Regions from separate parts of the Blastococcus jejuensis genome, predicted to be linked through region 1. Evidence: predicted binding sites of a transcription regulator. Region 1 holds the regulator's gene; each other region holds the start of a gene.
The links. Region 1 encodes LexA, which represses DNA repair genes until DNA is damaged. Its sites were predicted from a motif close to TCGAACANNTGTTCGA; they were not measured.
Positions count from the first base shown of each region.

Region 2: ABD644_RS15630 (DUF222 domain-containing protein) is a predicted target of LexA. The motif match lies at 2,122-2,137, and genes of this name have one in related genera.
Region 3: ruvC (crossover junction endodeoxyribonuclease RuvC) is a predicted target of LexA. The motif match lies at 2,240-2,255, and genes of this name have one in related genera.
Region 4: ABD644_RS10975 (HNH endonuclease signature motif containing protein) is a predicted target of LexA. The motif match lies at 2,337-2,352, and genes of this name have one in related genera.

Region 1 covers NZ_BAAAVV010000002.1:18,580-22,411, forward strand. Annotated here, with positions in the region: gene ABD644_RS03840 (phosphatase PAP2 family protein) at 1-659, shown strand, start outside; gene ABD644_RS03845 (hypothetical protein) at 631-1,692, shown strand; gene lexA (transcriptional repressor LexA) at 1,768-2,529, opposite strand; gene ABD644_RS03855 (LysM peptidoglycan-binding domain-containing protein) at 2,745-3,341, shown strand; gene ABD644_RS03860 (hypothetical protein) at 3,503-3,832, shown strand, end outside.
Region 2 covers NZ_BAAAVV010000007.1:136,262-140,093, forward strand. Annotated here, with positions in the region: gene ligA (NAD-dependent DNA ligase LigA) at 1-27, opposite strand, end outside; gene ABD644_RS15630 (DUF222 domain-containing protein) at 60-2,117, opposite strand; gene ABD644_RS15635 (methionine synthase) at 2,248-3,228, opposite strand; gene mnmA (tRNA 2-thiouridine(34) synthase MnmA) at 3,225-3,832, opposite strand, start outside.
Region 3 covers NZ_BAAAVV010000005.1:139,511-143,342, forward strand. Annotated here, with positions in the region: gene ruvB (Holliday junction branch migration DNA helicase RuvB) at 1-1,021, opposite strand, end outside; gene ruvA (Holliday junction branch migration protein RuvA) at 1,021-1,659, opposite strand; gene ruvC (crossover junction endodeoxyribonuclease RuvC) at 1,656-2,222, opposite strand; gene ABD644_RS12190 (YebC/PmpR family DNA-binding transcriptional regulator) at 2,344-3,096, opposite strand; gene pdxT (pyridoxal 5'-phosphate synthase glutaminase subunit PdxT) at 3,093-3,743, opposite strand; gene pdxS (pyridoxal 5'-phosphate synthase lyase subunit PdxS) at 3,740-3,832, opposite strand, start outside.
Region 4 covers NZ_BAAAVV010000004.1:292,579-296,410, forward strand. Annotated here, with positions in the region: gene ABD644_RS10960 (alpha/beta fold hydrolase) at 6-866, shown strand; gene ABD644_RS10965 (DUF6529 family protein) at 875-1,471, opposite strand; gene ABD644_RS10970 (TIGR04222 domain-containing membrane protein) at 1,698-2,276, shown strand; gene ABD644_RS10975 (HNH endonuclease signature motif containing protein) at 2,508-3,832, shown strand, end outside.

The DNA of each region.
Region 1 (3,832 bases):
GACCTGCGTGGTGGCTCATCGTCGCCGCGCTGGTCGTCGGCGGGCTCGTCACGGCCGATCTGTTCACCCGCGGCTGGCTGGAGCGGATGGACCTCGAGGTCTCCGAGGTCGTCAGCGACTGGGGACTGCAGGAGTCGATGGCCTACCCGCTGGTCTGGGTGGTCACCCAGCTGGGTGGCCGCGCCACGATCCTCGTCGTGCTGGCCGTGCTGGTCGGGTACCTGGCCTGGCGGCGGCGGACCCTGCTGCCGCTGGTCCGCGTGCTCGTCGCCCTCGCGCTGCTCACCGCGGTCGTCTACGCGGTGAAGTGGGGGACCGGCCGCACCGCGCCCGGCTTCCCGGGTTCCTTCTTCTTCCACGAGGACGGCGCTTCGTTCCCGTCCGGCCACGTCGCCAACGCCGTCCTCATGTGGGGTGTGGCGCGGTGGCAGGCCGTGGAGTACGGCCTGCCGATGCGCGTGCAGCGGGTGTTCTGGTGGCTCAGCCTCGTCGGTCCGGTGGCGACCGGCGTCGCGATGGTCTCCCTGGACTTCCACTGGGTCACCGACGCAGTCGTCGGCGCGTGCGTGGGCATCGTGCTGTTGGGCGTGGTTCACGCACTGGACGCAACCGTTCTGTCACGCTGGGTTCGTGCCCGAGCAGGCCGGCAGACCGCGTAGCGGCGTCCGGGGGCGACTGCTGGCGACCGGAGGTCTCCTCGGCGCCGCACTCGTCCTCGCCTCCGGCATGCCCGCGGCCGCCGAGGACGCCACCGCTCAGGCGGCCGCCGGCGCGCAGGTCCGCTGCCAGATCACCGACCCGCGGCTCGCCGAGCTCTCCGGGCTGGTCGCCGTCCCCGGCCGGCTCCTGGCCATCAACGACGGCGGCGACCAGATCGATCTGTACGTGCTCGACGCCAGTTGCGCCGTGATCGACGTCCACACGACCGCCGTGGACCCGTTCGACCCGGAGGACCTCGCGATCGGCGCCGACGGGACCGTCTGGGTGGCCGACACCGGGGACAACGGCGCGAGCCGGCCGACGATCGCGCTCGTCGCCCTGCGGCCCGACGGGACCACGAACCTCTACCGGCTGACCTACCCGGACGGCCCGCACGACGCCGAGGCCCTGCTGCTCGCCCCGGACGGGACGCCGTACGTCGTCACCAAGGAGGTGCTGGGGGCCAGCTCGGTGTACCGGCCGGCGGCGCCGCTGGTCGACGGCGGGACGATGCCACTCGCCAGGGTCGCCTCGGTGGCCATGACCCTGACCGGCACGCCCGGTGGTCCGGTCGGCCGCGCCGGGCAGCTGCTGGTCACGGGGGGAGCGGTCGCGGGCAACGGGCATCACCTGGCCCTGCGGACCTACACCGACGCCTACGTCTGGCCGCTGACCGGATCCGACGTGGTCGCGGCGCTGGCGGCCGAACCGGTCCGCGTCCCGTTGCCGGACTCCCCGCAGGGGGAGGCGATCAGCTTCACCGAGGACGGTTCCGCGCTGGTGGTGGCCAGTGAGGGCACCCCGAGCGACCTGACCGTCGTCCCGGTCGTGAGCGGCCTGCCCGCCCCCGGCACCACGGCCACCGGGCCCACGCCGAGCCTGACCGACTTCACGAGCTCGGGGCTCTCACCGATCACCTCGGCGGTGATCGCCGCGCTGACGGCCACCGTGCTGGTGTGGCTGGGCGGACTGTTCCGGCGCCGCCGGCCCTGAGTCTGACGGCAGCGAGCCGGACGGCGCCGGGCCGGACAGCGCCGGGCCGGACAGCACCGGGCCGGCGGCCGGGTGTCAGACCCGGCGGAGGACGCTGACCACGCGCCCCAGCACGGTCGCGTCGTCGCCCGGGATGGGCTCGTACGCCGGGTTGTGCGGGAGCAGCCAGACGTGCCCGTCGCGGCGCTTGTACGTCTTGACGGTGGCCTCGCCGTCGATCATCGCGGCGACGATCTCGCCGTTCTCCGCCGTCGGCTGCTGGCGCACGACCACCCAGTCGCCGTCGCAGATCGCCGCCTCGATCATCGAGTCGCCGGTGACCTTCAGCATGAACAGCGTGCCCTCGCCGACCAGCTCGCGGGGGAGCGGGAAGACGTCCTCGACCGCCTGCTCGGCGAGCACCGGACCGCCGGCCGCGATCCGGCCGACGAGCGGAACGTAGGTCGGCGCGGAGACGTCGACGCCCTCGGGGACGCCCGGCAGCTCGGTGACCGTGGCGCTGGCGTGCGGCGAGTCGTCGGGGAGCCGGACGTCGAGCGCGCGCGGGCGGTTGGGGTCGCGCCGCAGCCAGCCCTTCTTCTGCAGGACGGAGAGCTGGTGGGCGACCGACGACGCCGAGGAGAGACCGACCGCCTCGCCGATCTCCCGGACCGACGGGGGATAGCCGCGCCGCTCGATCGAGTCGCGGATGACCTCCAGGACCCGGCGCTGCCGCTGGGTCAGGCCGTCGCCGTCGGCGCCCCGGTCGGGGAACGAACGGACGGTCGCCGTCCCGGATGCCGCCGTGGCGTCCCCGGGCGGCTTCCGGCCGCCCGACGTCCCGTTCTTCTCCGCCACGTCGCCTCCTCGTCGGCTGCTCGCGCAGCGCCGGTGATCTCTCGCAGGAACCGTAGCGCGGCGACCCGCTCGGATCAAACACATGTTCGAAGTCGTGCCGTGTCCTGTCGCTTTCGTCGGACCCGTGCGGTAGACATCGAACAGTCGTTCGAATCGAACACGCGTTCGAGGGTGGCGGCGACGACGGGTGTTCGGCGGGTCGGGAGGAGACGGTCATGGGATGCGTGCAGGAAGCCGTGCTGGAGTTCGACGAAGCGGTGCAGGCGCCGTGGCGTCCCCGGTTGGTGTCCGATCCCGTCGAGCCGGCGGCTCCGACCCTGCGCACGGTCCGCCCCCACCCGTCGCGCCGCAGCCCGTCCCGGGTGGGCGTGTGCCGGCCGCCGGCGGCGCCCGCGCGGCCGACCGCTCCGGTCCGCCGCGGCCCCGTCCGGCGGGGCGCGCCCGACCTGGCCGCACGACCTGATCGCGACGGGCCGGGCCGTCCCCGCGCCGCGCGTCGGGCACCGGCGGGTCCGTCGATCGCCCGGCGCGTGCGGCTCACCCGCCGGGCCCGCCGGCTCGCGGTGGTGCTGGCGCTGGCGGGGGCGGTGGCCCTCGGGTCGTGGCTCGGCCCGCTCCTCTCGGGCGACGAGGGCGGCCTCCGGCTGGCCGGGGTGTCCAGCGTCGTGGTCCAGGAGGGCGACACGCTGTGGTCGATCGCCACGTCCCTCGACGGCGAGGGCGACGTGCGCGCGGTGATCGACGAGATCCAGCGGATGAACGGGCTCGAGGGCGCCGACCTCGTGCCCGGCCAGGTTCTCCAGCTCCCGTGAGCGGGGGTGAGGCGCGGCGCGACGGGCTGCCCGGCTCGGCATCGGCAGTCCCGGGCGGTGTCGCCACGGCAACACCTCTACAACCTGAGCGGCCGACTTCGTCAACCCTCTGTGTGGGCGTCTTCACCCTCTGTGGTGGCTCGGACGCTTACGGTCGTCACGTGTCAGGCGCCATGGAAAGTCGTGCAGCGGTGTTCACCAGTCAGCCCCAGGCGGTCGAGGTCTATCAGGCCGGGGCGTGGTGGGCCGGTGAGCTGCTCGGCTGGCGGCACGCCCCCGACGGGTCCTGCCAGGTGTGGGTCCGTGTGGTCCTGGGTGGGGTCGAGGAGACCGCCTGGACCGACCTCGCCGGTCTGCGGCTGCCCGAGCGGCACCTCGCCGTGGCCCCGGAGCCCTCCGTCGCGGCCGACCCGGTCACCCAGAAGCTGCCCCGGGCCACCGCGTCCCGGTCCCAGCGCCCGAGCGTGTCCGACGCGACGGCGAGCCTGCCG
Region 2 (3,832 bases), on a different contig from region 1:
CGTCGGTTCGTCGAGTTCGGCGCTCACGGACGAAACGGTATCCGGCGATGACGACATGATCAGAAGGGCGGCGGATCGGTGGACGCGACCATCCCGGTGGGGGTGGTGACGGTGAGGGTGCCCTCGGCCGAGAGGTCGTAGCGCCAGCCCGGTGCCTGGTGCTTGCCGCGGTGGTGACCGGTGCAGAACCCGACCATGCCCTGCGCCGCCGTCGGGCCGTCGGGATAGGCGACGTTGTGGTCCAGCTCGCCACCCCGCGGCACCCGGCCGCGGCAGCCGGGCTGGCGGCACCGGCGGTCGCGGGCGCGCAGGAACCGGTCGAGGGCTGCCCCGGGCCGGTAGGTGTCGCACTCGGGCGGTGGGCCGAGACCGGGACGACCGGTCAGGTCGTGATCGCACACTCGCCGCCCGGTGCGACAGGCCCGCGCCCCGCAGGTTGCCGCGGCTCGCAGCCCCGGGGCGTCGGTCAGGGCGAGCAGTGCACCGGTGAGGGCGTCGGTCAGCGCGATCCGCGGCCGGTCGGCCAGCCCACCACCCGCGGTGCGTTGCAGGAGAGCGCCCAGCGCAGCACGCCGGTCGGCGGTGGCATGCGCCAGCGCCGTCAGCGCGTCGGGAGCGGCCGAGATGCGGGCCGCCGCAGACTCCTCCCAGGCGTCGCGATCGGCCCGGTCGGCCCGTTCCGCGGCGTCGACGGCCCGCTGGGCACGGTTCAGGGCCCGGTCCACCGCCAGCTGCGCGGCCCCCGCCGCGTCGACGGCGGCGTCTGCGGCCGCCCACCAGGAAGGCTCGGCCGCTGCCGCTGCCGCTGCCCCGCCGTCGTCGGCCGCTGCCACGGAGGTGTCGCCGGGGGACGGCCCCCGCGCAGACGTCTCCCCCGGTGCTCGACGCATCGGCACCGGCTCGTCGTCGTCCTCGACGAAGCCGAACAGGAGGGCCCAGTGCGGGTCATCGGCCAGCTCCCGGGCCGTCTCGGCCCACAACCGCTCGAGTTCGTCCGGGGGTGGGTCGTCCTCGCCGCCCCACTCCCCGCGCGCCACCCGGGCCTCGACCTCGGCCCACCACGCCTCGTCGGCGGCGGCCAGCAGGCTGTCGTGGGTCGCGGGGTCGGCGTCGAACTCGAGGTCGTCGAAGCTCCCGGCCGGACACGCGCCGTCGGGAGGACCATCGTCGGCGGGGGCAGGCAGGAGGCCCAGGCCTTGGGCGAGTGCGCGGGCCATCTCCGCCGGGACCGGATCGCCGCCGACCTCCGCCGGCTGGTCCCCACCCACCATCGTGGCCACCGGTGCGACCACGGTGACGTCGGCCCGGACCACCGGCAGGTCGGACTCCCCCGGGCGCAGCACCAGGTCCAGCAGGCAGTCGGCCATCTTCTGCTGCCGGCTCCGGGGCGGCCCGGCGGCCGGATCGTCGACGAGTGCGTCGGCGTAGGCACCCAGCGCCTCGACCAGCGCTGCCGCCTCGGGCACCGTCAGCAGCGCACACAGGGTGGCCATCCCGTCGACCCGATCGGCTTGGACGTACACGCCTCGACGGCGCAGCTGCTCCTCCAGGTCCCGCGCCGCGTCGCGCACGTTGCGGGCCAGCAGCTCACGGCGGATCTTCGCGCCCAGCTGCGCCGGGGTGGTGACATGCCGCCTGCCCACCCACGCGAGCAGGTCGGCCTCCAGCCGGGCGCGGATGGCGGCGTCGGCGACCGTGGCCACCTTGTCGAGCATCGGCCACAGGTGACCCTGGTGCAGCAGACCGGACTCCAGCGCCTCCAGTGTGCGCGGCAGCCGCCGCACGACGGTCAGCGCTCGCGCCAGCTCGATCTCCGCCGTGCGCGTGGGGATGGCGAACGCGATCGCGACCTCCTGCGCCGCCCACTCGCTCACGTCGGCGAGCACCTCCGGCCGCGCGGCGCGCCGGTCGGCACTCATCGCGCCCTTCTCCCCGGGACGGCGGTCGGCCGAGGCCGGGCGGGTGGCGGCGAAGGCGGCCAGCTTCCGGAACCGCGCAGCGGTCTCCCGCGCGATCCTGCGATGCGCGACCTGCGCCTCACCCAGTGGGCCCGACGCCCAGCCGACAGCCGGCGGCGGGAACCCGTCCCCCTGGCCGTGCGGCGCGTCGTCGTCCATGCGTTCGATCATACGTTCGATCACCGACAGAAACGCGCCGTCCACAGCCCGAATCTCGGGGGGCCGATCAAGTGGAACGGCTGCCCGGCGGGATGCCGGCCAGGAGCGGGCGAACCGGACCGACAGCCCGTCACTCCGGCTGCAGGTACTTCGCCGCCTCGCGCAGGTGGGTCATCGCCGACCTCGCGTAGCCCGGCGTCGCCCCGGCCAGGCCGCACGCAGGCGTGAGGGTCACGGCACCGGCAAGGTCGTCGGCCGCGAACCCGAGTTCGTTCCACCAGGCCTGCACCCGCGAGGCCGTCGCCTTAGGCGCCGGCAGCGCCGCATCGACGCCGGGCACGACGCCGACCAGCAGGTGCACTCCCGCGTCGACCGACTCCCCCACGGCGTCGAGGTCCTGCACCAGCCCGAGGTCGAAGGAGACCGCGGCGGCCCCGGCCCGGCGGAACAGGGCCAGCGGCATGCGCGGGGCGCAGCAGTGCAGCACGACCGGCACGGACGACCCCGCGACGACGGCCGCGAGTTCCTGCTCGGCGACAGACTCCTCGACCGCCGCCAGCCGACCGAACCCGCTCGCCGTCGGCAGCGCGCCCTGCAGCACGGCGGGCATCGACGGCTCGTCGAGCTGCACCACGATCTGGGCGCCGGGCACCCGCGCCGCGACGTCGGCCACGTGGACGGCCAGCCCCTCGGTCAGCGACTGGGCGAGATCGCGGCGTGCGCCGGCGTCGACGACGGCGCGGTCACCCCGAGAGCGCTCCAGCGAGGCGGCCAGCGTCCAGGGGCCGGCGGCCTGCAGCTTGAGCGGCCCGGCCCACCCGTCGGCGACGTCGGTGAGCGCGTCCAGATCGCGGGCGAGGAACTCCCGGGCCCGCCGAAGGTCGATCCCCGATCGCGGGACCAGGCGCCAGCCGGCCGGTGTGATGTCCACGGCGAGGTCGACCAGCAACGCCGCCGTCCGGCCGATCATGTCGGCACCCGCACCGCGGCCGGGCAGCTCGGGCAGGTGCGGGAATTCGGGCAGCTCGCCCAGCACCAGCCGCATCGCCTCGATCGGGTCGGCGCCGGGCAGCGAACCGACGCCGGTCGCGCCGCCCCGGGGAAAGGTCACGCGGCCGCCAGGACGGCGCCCTGGCCGAGCACCCGGTCCCCGGCGGCGGGGTCGGGCGCGTAGAGCACCGCGGACTGGCCGGGAGCGACGCCCCGCTGCTGGGAGTCCAGCCGGATCACCAGGCCGTCGCCGTCGGCGGAGACCTCGCAGCCCACCGGCGTCCCGTGGGCCCGCAGCTGCACCTCGGCACGGAACGGCAGGGACGGCGCCGGACCGGTCCAGGACGGGACGCCGGTACGCACCTCGCCCACCCCGGCGAGCTCCGCCGTCCCGATCGTCACCGTCCGGGACACCGGCTCGATGCCGAGGACGTACCGCGGCCGCGAGTCACCGACCGCGACGCCCAGCCCGCGGCGCTGGCCGACCGTGAACCCGTACGTGCCGTCGTGCTCGCCGACCGTGGCTCCCGTGGCGGCGTCGACGACCGGTCCGGGCAGGCTGCCCAGCCGCCGCGCCAGGAAGCCGCGGGTGTCGCCGTCGGGGATGAAGCAGATGTCGTGCGAGTCGGGCTTGGCCGCCACAGCGAAGCCGCGGGCCGCCGCGATCTCGCGCACCCGGTCCTTGGTCATCCCGCCGAGGGGGAACCAGGCGCCCGCGAGCTGCT
Region 3 (3,832 bases), on a different contig from region 1:
GCCGCCAGGCCGCCTCGGTGGCGACCCGCCCGCGCGGGGTCCGGGCCAGCAGCCCGGCCCGGACGAGGAAGGGCTCGCACACCTCCTCGACGGTGTTGGGCTCCTCGCCGACGGCGACCGCCAGCGTCGAGACGCCGACCGGGCCGCCGCCGAAGCGCGCCACGAGTGCCTCCAGGACGGCGCGGTCGAGCCGGTCCAGGCCGAGCTCGTCGACGTCGTAGAGGGCCAGCGCGGCGCGCGCGACGTCGCGGGTCACGCGGCCGTCGGCCTCGACCTCGGCGTAGTCCCGTACCCGGCGAAGCAGCCGGTTGGCGATCCGCGGCGTCCCCCGCGACCGGCCGGCGATCTCCGCGGACCCGTCGTCGGTCAGCTCGACTCCCAGCAGCGAAGCGCTGCGGGCGAGGACGAGCTGCAGCTCGGCCGGCTCGTAGAACTCCATCTGCCCGACGAAGCCGAACCGGTCGCGCAGCGGCCCGGTGAGCAGGCCCGCGCGCGTGGTGGCCCCGACCAGGGTGAACGGGTTGATCTCCAGGGGGATCGCGGTGGCGCCGGGCCCCTTGCCGACGACGACGTCGACCCGGAAGTCCTCCATCGCCATGTAGAGCAGTTCCTCGGCGGGCCGGGCGATCCGGTGGATCTCGTCGATGAACAGCACGTCGCCGTGCCCGAGGTTGGAGAGCATCGCGGCGAGGTCGCCCGAGCGCTCGATGGCCGGGCCGCTGGTGATCTTCACCGAGGTGCCGAGCTCGGAGCCGATGATCAGCGCGAGACTGGTCTTGCCGAGCCCGGGCGGGCCGGAGAGCAGTACGTGGTCCGGCGGCCGCCCGCGCCGCTTGGCGCCCTCGAGCACCAGGTCGAGCTGGCGGGCGACCTTGGGCTGGCCGATGAAGTCGTGCAGCGAGTGCGGGCGCAGCGCCGACTCGACGACCCGCTCCTCGTCGCCGGCCTGCGGCGAGACGGCCCAGTCCTGGCCGAGGTCTCCGTCGACCTCGCCGGTCAGGGGCCGGTCGAAAGAGGACATCAGGCCCTACCCAGCAGCTGGAGCGCGCGGCGGAGCAGCACGGCCACCTCGACCGAGCCGGTGGCCGCGATCTGCTCGTCGGCGACCGGCGCGAGCTGGCCGACCGCCGACTCGGCCTCCTTGGCGCTCCAGCCGAGGCCGACCAGGGCCGAGGACAGCTGGTCGCGCCACGGTGCCACCGGGGTGACCGACGGCAGCCCGAGAGCGGCCGGGCCGTCGAGAGAGGTGTCCGAGGACGTCGAGCCGAGCCGGTCGCGCAGCTCCAGCACCAGCCGCTCGGCGCCCTTCTTGCCGATGCCGGGCACCTGCATGAGCGCCTTGAGGTCGGCCATCGCCACCGCGCGGCGGACTTCCCGCGGCGGGTGGATGGCCAGCACCGCCTGGGCCAGCCGCGGGCCGACGCCGTTCGCGGTCTGCAGCAGCTCGAACAGCTGGCGCTCGTCGTCGTCGGCGAAGCCGTACAGGGTCAGCGAGTCCTCGCGCACGATGAGGCTGGTGGCCAGCCGTGCCTGCTCGCCCACCTGCAGGCGGGCGATCGTGCCCGGCGTGCACTGCACGGCCAGCCCGATGCCGCCCACCTCCACGACGGCGCCGTCCGGCGACACCGCGGCCACCCGGCCGTTCACGCTCGCTATCACTTCGCGACTCCTGTCCACCGGGGCAGCGTGCGGGTCGTCATCGGGGCACCGATCCCGCCGGCCAGCGCCGCGACCCGCAGCCGCTGCTGCGCGGGACCGCGCCAGACGTGGCAGACGGCCAGCGCCAGCGCGTCGGCGGCGTCGGCCGGTTTCGGTGCGGCAGCAAGCCCGAGAACCCGGGTGACCATCAGCGTGACCTGCTCCTTGTCGGCGCGACCGTTGCCCGAGATCGCGGCCTTGACCTCGCTCGGGGTGTGCCAGGCGACCGGTCGGTCCGCCTGGGCCGCGGCGAGCGCCGCGACCCCGGCGGCCTGCGCCGTCCCGGTGGCCGTGCCCTTGTTGTTCTGCGTGAAGACCCGCTCGATCGCGACGACGTCGGGCCGGTGCTCGCGCAGCAGCGCGGTGACCGCCGTGTGCAGCTCCAGCAGCCGGAGCTCCAGGTCGAGCTCCGCGGAGCTGCGGACGACGCCGACGCCCACCGCCGTGGGCCGCGCCCCGGGGCGCCCGTCGACCACGCCCCACCCGCACCGGGTGAGGCCCGGGTCGATGCCGAGCACCCGCATGAGTTGCCCCCAGTCAGCCGAACGCGTGTTCGACCGAGGCTAACCCCGCCGACCGACGCTCCACGGAGCAACACGCCCGACCCCAGGGCCAAAATGGCCATCGTGGCCCTGGGTCAGCGATTCACCCGACGCGTTCGAGAACCTCGTCGGACACGTCGTAGTTCGCGTAGACGTTCTGCACGTCGTCGCAGTCCTCGAGCGCGTCGATCAGCCGGAAGACCTTGCCCGCGGCCTCCTCGTCGAGTTCGACGGTGACGCTGGGCACGAAGCCCGCCTCGGCGGAGTCGTAGTCGATGCCGGCGTCCTGCAGGGCCGTGCGGACGGCGACCAGGTCGGTCGGCTCGCAGACGACCTCGAAGCTGTCGCCGAGGTCGCGGACCTCCTCGGCGCCTGCGTCGAGCACCGCCATCAGCACCGAGTCCTCGTCGGCACCGTCGGCCCGGGGCACGACGACGACGCCCTTGCGGGAGAAGAGGTAGGACACCGAGCCCGGGTCGGCCATCGATCCGCCGTTGCGGGTCATCGCCGTGCGGACCTCCATGGCCGACCGGTTCTTGTTGTCGGTGAGGCACTCGATGAGCACCGCGACGCCGCCGGCGGCGTAGCCCTCGTAGGTGATGCCCTGGTAGTCGACCCCGCCGGCCTCGGCACCGGACCCGCGCTTGACGGCGCGGTCGATGTTGTCGTTGGGCACCGAGGACTTCTTCGCCTTCTGGATGGCGTCGAACAGCGTCGGATTGCCCGCCGGGTCACCGCCGCCGGTGCGCGCCGCGACCTCGATGTTCTTGATCAGCTTGGCGAAGAGCTTGCCGCGCTTGGCGTCGATCCCGGCCTTCTTGTGCTTGGTCGTCGCCCACTTGGAATGGCCGCTCATGTGTTCTCCTCGCTGGCGCTCGCCTGCTCGGCCAGATGCGCACGGACGATGTCGACGAACAGCGCGTGCACCCGGCGGTCCCCGGTGAGTTCGGGGTGGAAGCTCGTGGCCACCAGATTCCCCTGGCGGACGGCGACGATCCTACCGTCGGCCGCTCCCCCGACGACGCGGCCGAGGACCTCGACCTCGGCCCCGGCCTTCTCCACCCACGGCGCCCGGATGAAGACCGCGTGCATCGGCCCGCCCTCCAGCCCGGCCAGGTCGAGCTCCGACTCGAACGAGTCGACCTGCCGGCCGAAGGCGTTGCGCCGCACGGTGACGTCGAGTCCACCGATGGTCTCCTGGTCCGGCGGGGCGTCGAGGATGCGGTCGGCGAGCAGGATCATGCCCGCGCACGAGCCGTACACCGGCAGCCCACCGTGCACGGCGACGCGCAGCGGCTCGAGCAGGCCGAAGCGGTCGGCCAGCTTGACGATCGTCGTCGACTCGCCACCCGGCAGCACCAGCCCGTCGACGGCGGCGAGCTCCTCGGGCCGCCGCACCGGCACCGCCTCGGCGCCCAGCGTGCGCAGCGTCGCCAGGTGCTCCCGGACGTCGCCCTGCAGCGCGAGCACCCCGATGCGGGGCATCCCCAACCGGTCGGTCACCAGCCCCGCGTGGCGTAGCGCTCGCTCTCGGGGAGCGTCGCCACGTTGATGCCGACCATCGGCTCGCCGAGTCCGCGGGAGACCTTGGC
Region 4 (3,832 bases), on a different contig from region 1:
CCACGATGACCACCACGATCAGCACCCACAGCCTGACGGCGCCCGGCGCCACCGTCACCTACGACGTCCGCGGCGAGCTCGGCACCGGCGTCCCGCTGCTGCTCTTCGGCTCCCCCATGGGCGCGGAGGGCTTCGCCACGCTGGCCGGCCACTTCCCCGACCGTCCGGTCGTCACCTACGACCCCCGTGGCACCGGCCGCAGCCAGCGGAGCGACGGTTCCGGCGAGCTCGCACCGGACGCGCACGCGGGCGATCTCCAGCGGATCGTCGATGCGCTCGGCGGCGGGCCGGTGGACGTGTTCGCCACGAGCGGCGGCGCGGTCAACGCCCTGGCGTGGGTGGCGCAGCGCGGCGGCCAGGTGCGGACGCTGGTGGCCCACGAGCCGCCGCTGGCCACGGTGCTGCCCGACCGCCCGGCGCTCACCGCGGCGATCGAGGAGATGCACGAGACCTACCAGCTCCGCGGGACGGGGCCGGCGATGGCGATGTTCATCCTCCTCGTGAGCCACGACGGGGAGCTGCCCGACGGCTACCGGTTCCCGGAGGTCGACCCGGCCCAGTTCGGCCTGCCGGCGGAGGACGACGGCTCGCGGGACGACGCGCTGCTGGGGCAGAACCTGCGCGGCTGCACCGGCTACCGGCCCGACGTCGCCGCCCTGCGCGCCACGGAGGCGCGCCTAGTGCTGGCCCGGGGCGCGGCGTCCGGCCAGACGATGGCAGCGCGCGGCGCGGACGCCGTCGCCGAGCTCACCGGGGCCGAGCTGGTCCTCTTCCCCGGCGATCACGGCGGGTTCATGGGCGGCGAGTACGGGATGCAGGGCGAGCCGGAGGCCTTCGCCCAGAAGCTGCGCGAGGTGCTCGGCTAGCCGCACTGCTAGCCGCCCGGGGTGGGCCAGCCCTTCGCGCCGATGTACCAGACCGCTGAGGTCAGGACGGCGGCCATGAGCAGCGTGAAGAGGAGACCGCCGGCCACCGGGAGGAACCAGCCGGGCGCGCGCCTGGACCGGACGGCGACGACCTTGGTCGCGATCGCGCCGATCACCGCGCACCCCAGGACGCCGTGCACGACGACGCGCGCCGGCACGGGGGTGCCGTCGTGGAACTTCCCGCTCTCCAGGCCCAGCGTCCACAGGCAGTGGTAGGAGACGAAGACCGACAGCCCGAGCGCGATGATCCCGGTCGTGCGATGCGCCGTCCCCAGCCAGGAGGGCGCCCGGATGCCCAGCTTCCCGTAGATCCCGAGCGCGCCGATGACCTGGACGACGGCGAGCACCCCGATCGCCGTCGACACTACGACCTTCATCTCGATGACGGTGCCGTAGCCGAGCGTGGTGGTGCCGCTGGTCGTGGGCTCGTGGATCTTGCCGAACACCCCGACGAGCAGCGCGACCACCGCTCCCGCGGTGAACCCCGCCAGCGGGACGGCCATGCTCTTGGTCGGGGGGCCCGTTCGTGCGGCGATCTCGGCCACCGGCCCAGGATGCTCGGCGCGCTCGTGCTTGGGAATGACCCGGGGCGTCCCTGCTTGCTTGGCTGCTACTGGGGGTTCACACGGCGACCCTCGCGCCGCCTGGCGGCGCCGATCGCACAGGTCACCTCGACTTGATCGCGGCCAAGAGCGGACGAAGGTCGCTTGCCCGCGCCTGGACCCAGTGGGACCGTGAACCCGCCCCATCCGGACGACGGAGGGCCACGATGTGACCGCAGCGCAGCTCGATCTCTACGACGTGGCGTGGTTGGCCGGCGGGCGCCGGCGTGCGACGCAGACCGCCGTGGCCGCCCTGGCCGAACGCCACCGGGTGCGGGTGGCCGACCCGACAGGGGACCTGCAGGCCGTCGGCGGCGGGGCCACGCATCCGGTCGAGGCGGCCGTGCTCGACGGGCTCGGCGCACATGGCCACCGGGGTGTCGAGACGATCGTCTTCCTCGTCCGGGAAGACCCTCGGCTAGACGCGGTCGAGCAGGGGTTGCTCCGCCGCGGCCTGCTCGGCCGGCGTGCGCCACTGTCCCGTCTCGTCCGCCGGCGGCGCCCCCCGTCCACCACGCGCGAAGGTCGCCGGGTCCTGCGGGAGCTCCGGCGACCGGGCAGCACAGCGATCCCCGGCAGCGCCGCCGCGCGGGAGGTCGCCCTGAACGGCTTGGTGCGCGTTCCGGCCGGGCTTCCCGCTGCGCTCGCCGAGCGCCCGATGTCGCGCTGGTCGTACACCCGCCGGGACCCCGTCGAGTCGGACCTGGCCCGCATCTATGCCGTGGCCCCGGACGGCCCCTACAGCTAGCCGCGGTCCTGTCAGGCGCCCTTGGGCCGGCGGATCACCGAGCCGAGGAACGTCAGCGGGTCGAACGTCCGGTCCACCACGCGCTCCATCAGGGCGCCCGGAGGTAGAGCGAAGTGCCGACGTGAACACGGCGCATCACCCGTCCGGGACGCCGAAGCGGCGCTCGAACATCGCGAACTCTTTTTCCGAGGGACCCGGGTTTTGTCGTACCCCCTCCGTAGATTCGCTCATGTGTTCGAGGGCGATGGTTTCGGGGTCGGGCTGACGGTGCAGCAGCTCGACGTGCCCGGCGTGCCGGGGCCGGGGGCGTGGGTGCCGCCGGGGGATCGGGACTGGCATCCGACCCGCCTGTCGGAGTTGATGCCGGTCGCGACGCGCAGCGAGGCCGGGCTGGCCCTGGAGATGCGCCGCACGAACGTCCTCGACTCGCGGTTGTGGGCCCATCGGGTCGATCTGGCCGTCCAGCTGGCGGTGCACCGGCGGGCCGACCGCGACCGCCCCGCCGGCCGGCCGGGGGCGGCGGTGCCGGGCTGGGCCCAGTCGTCGTGGGTGCTGGAGGGCTACTCGGAGTTCCTGGTCGACGAGGTCGCCGCGATCAACAACTTCTCCCGCGGTGAGGCGACCCGGTTCCTGGCGGTCGCGCTCACCCTCGGCCACCGGCTGGCCGACACCTGGGCGGCGCTGGCCGACGGGGAGCTGACCTGGTCGCGGGCCCGGGCGATCGCCGAGGAGGTCAACCGGTGCGGGCCGGACGTGGACCCGCACGTGGTGGCCACCGTCGAGGCCGTGGTGCTGCCCGAGGCCGCCGAGTTGTCGGTCGGTGCACTGCGCGCCCGGGTGCGCACCGAGTTCATCCGCCGCGACGCCGAGGCCGCCGACAAGCGCCGCAAGGAAGCACTCAAGACCGCCGACGTGTTCCTGCGCCGCACCGGCGACGAGGGCATGTCCGAGGTGGTCACCCGGCTGCCGCACGAGGCGGCCGCGGCGATGCTCGACGCGATCGACTCCGCCGCCCGCACCGCCAAGGCCGCCGGTGACCAGCGGCCGATCGGGCTGATCCGCGCCGAGGTGCAGGCCAACCTCACCCTGCGGCCCTGGGACACCTCCCGGCCGGCGGTCACCGCCCGGCTGACCATCCTGGCCACACTCAACGCGCTGCTGCCCGACCCGGCCGTGCCCGGCGGCGGCGGGACACCGACCGGGGTGGGGCTGGTCGACGGGGAGCCGGTCACCGCCGCCCACCTGCGCGCCCTGCTCGCCGCCCTGGACGCGATCGGCCCCGGCGGGCTGCGCGCCCCACCCGAAGGCTCCCTGCAGCTGGACCTGATCGGCGGCGGCGGCAACCTGCTGGCCACCCTCACCCGCCCCGAACTGGAAGCCGCCGCGCGCCGCGGCTGCCCCGAGCACGGCGGCGCCGCGGCGGACTGCCGCTGCCCGCTGACCGGCCCACCCCCGGCCACCGACGCGTACGAGGCGACCGCCGCGCAGCGCCGGTTCCTGACCTCCCGCGACCGCGGCTGCCGGCATCCGGGCTGCCGCGCCCGCGCCGGCTGGGC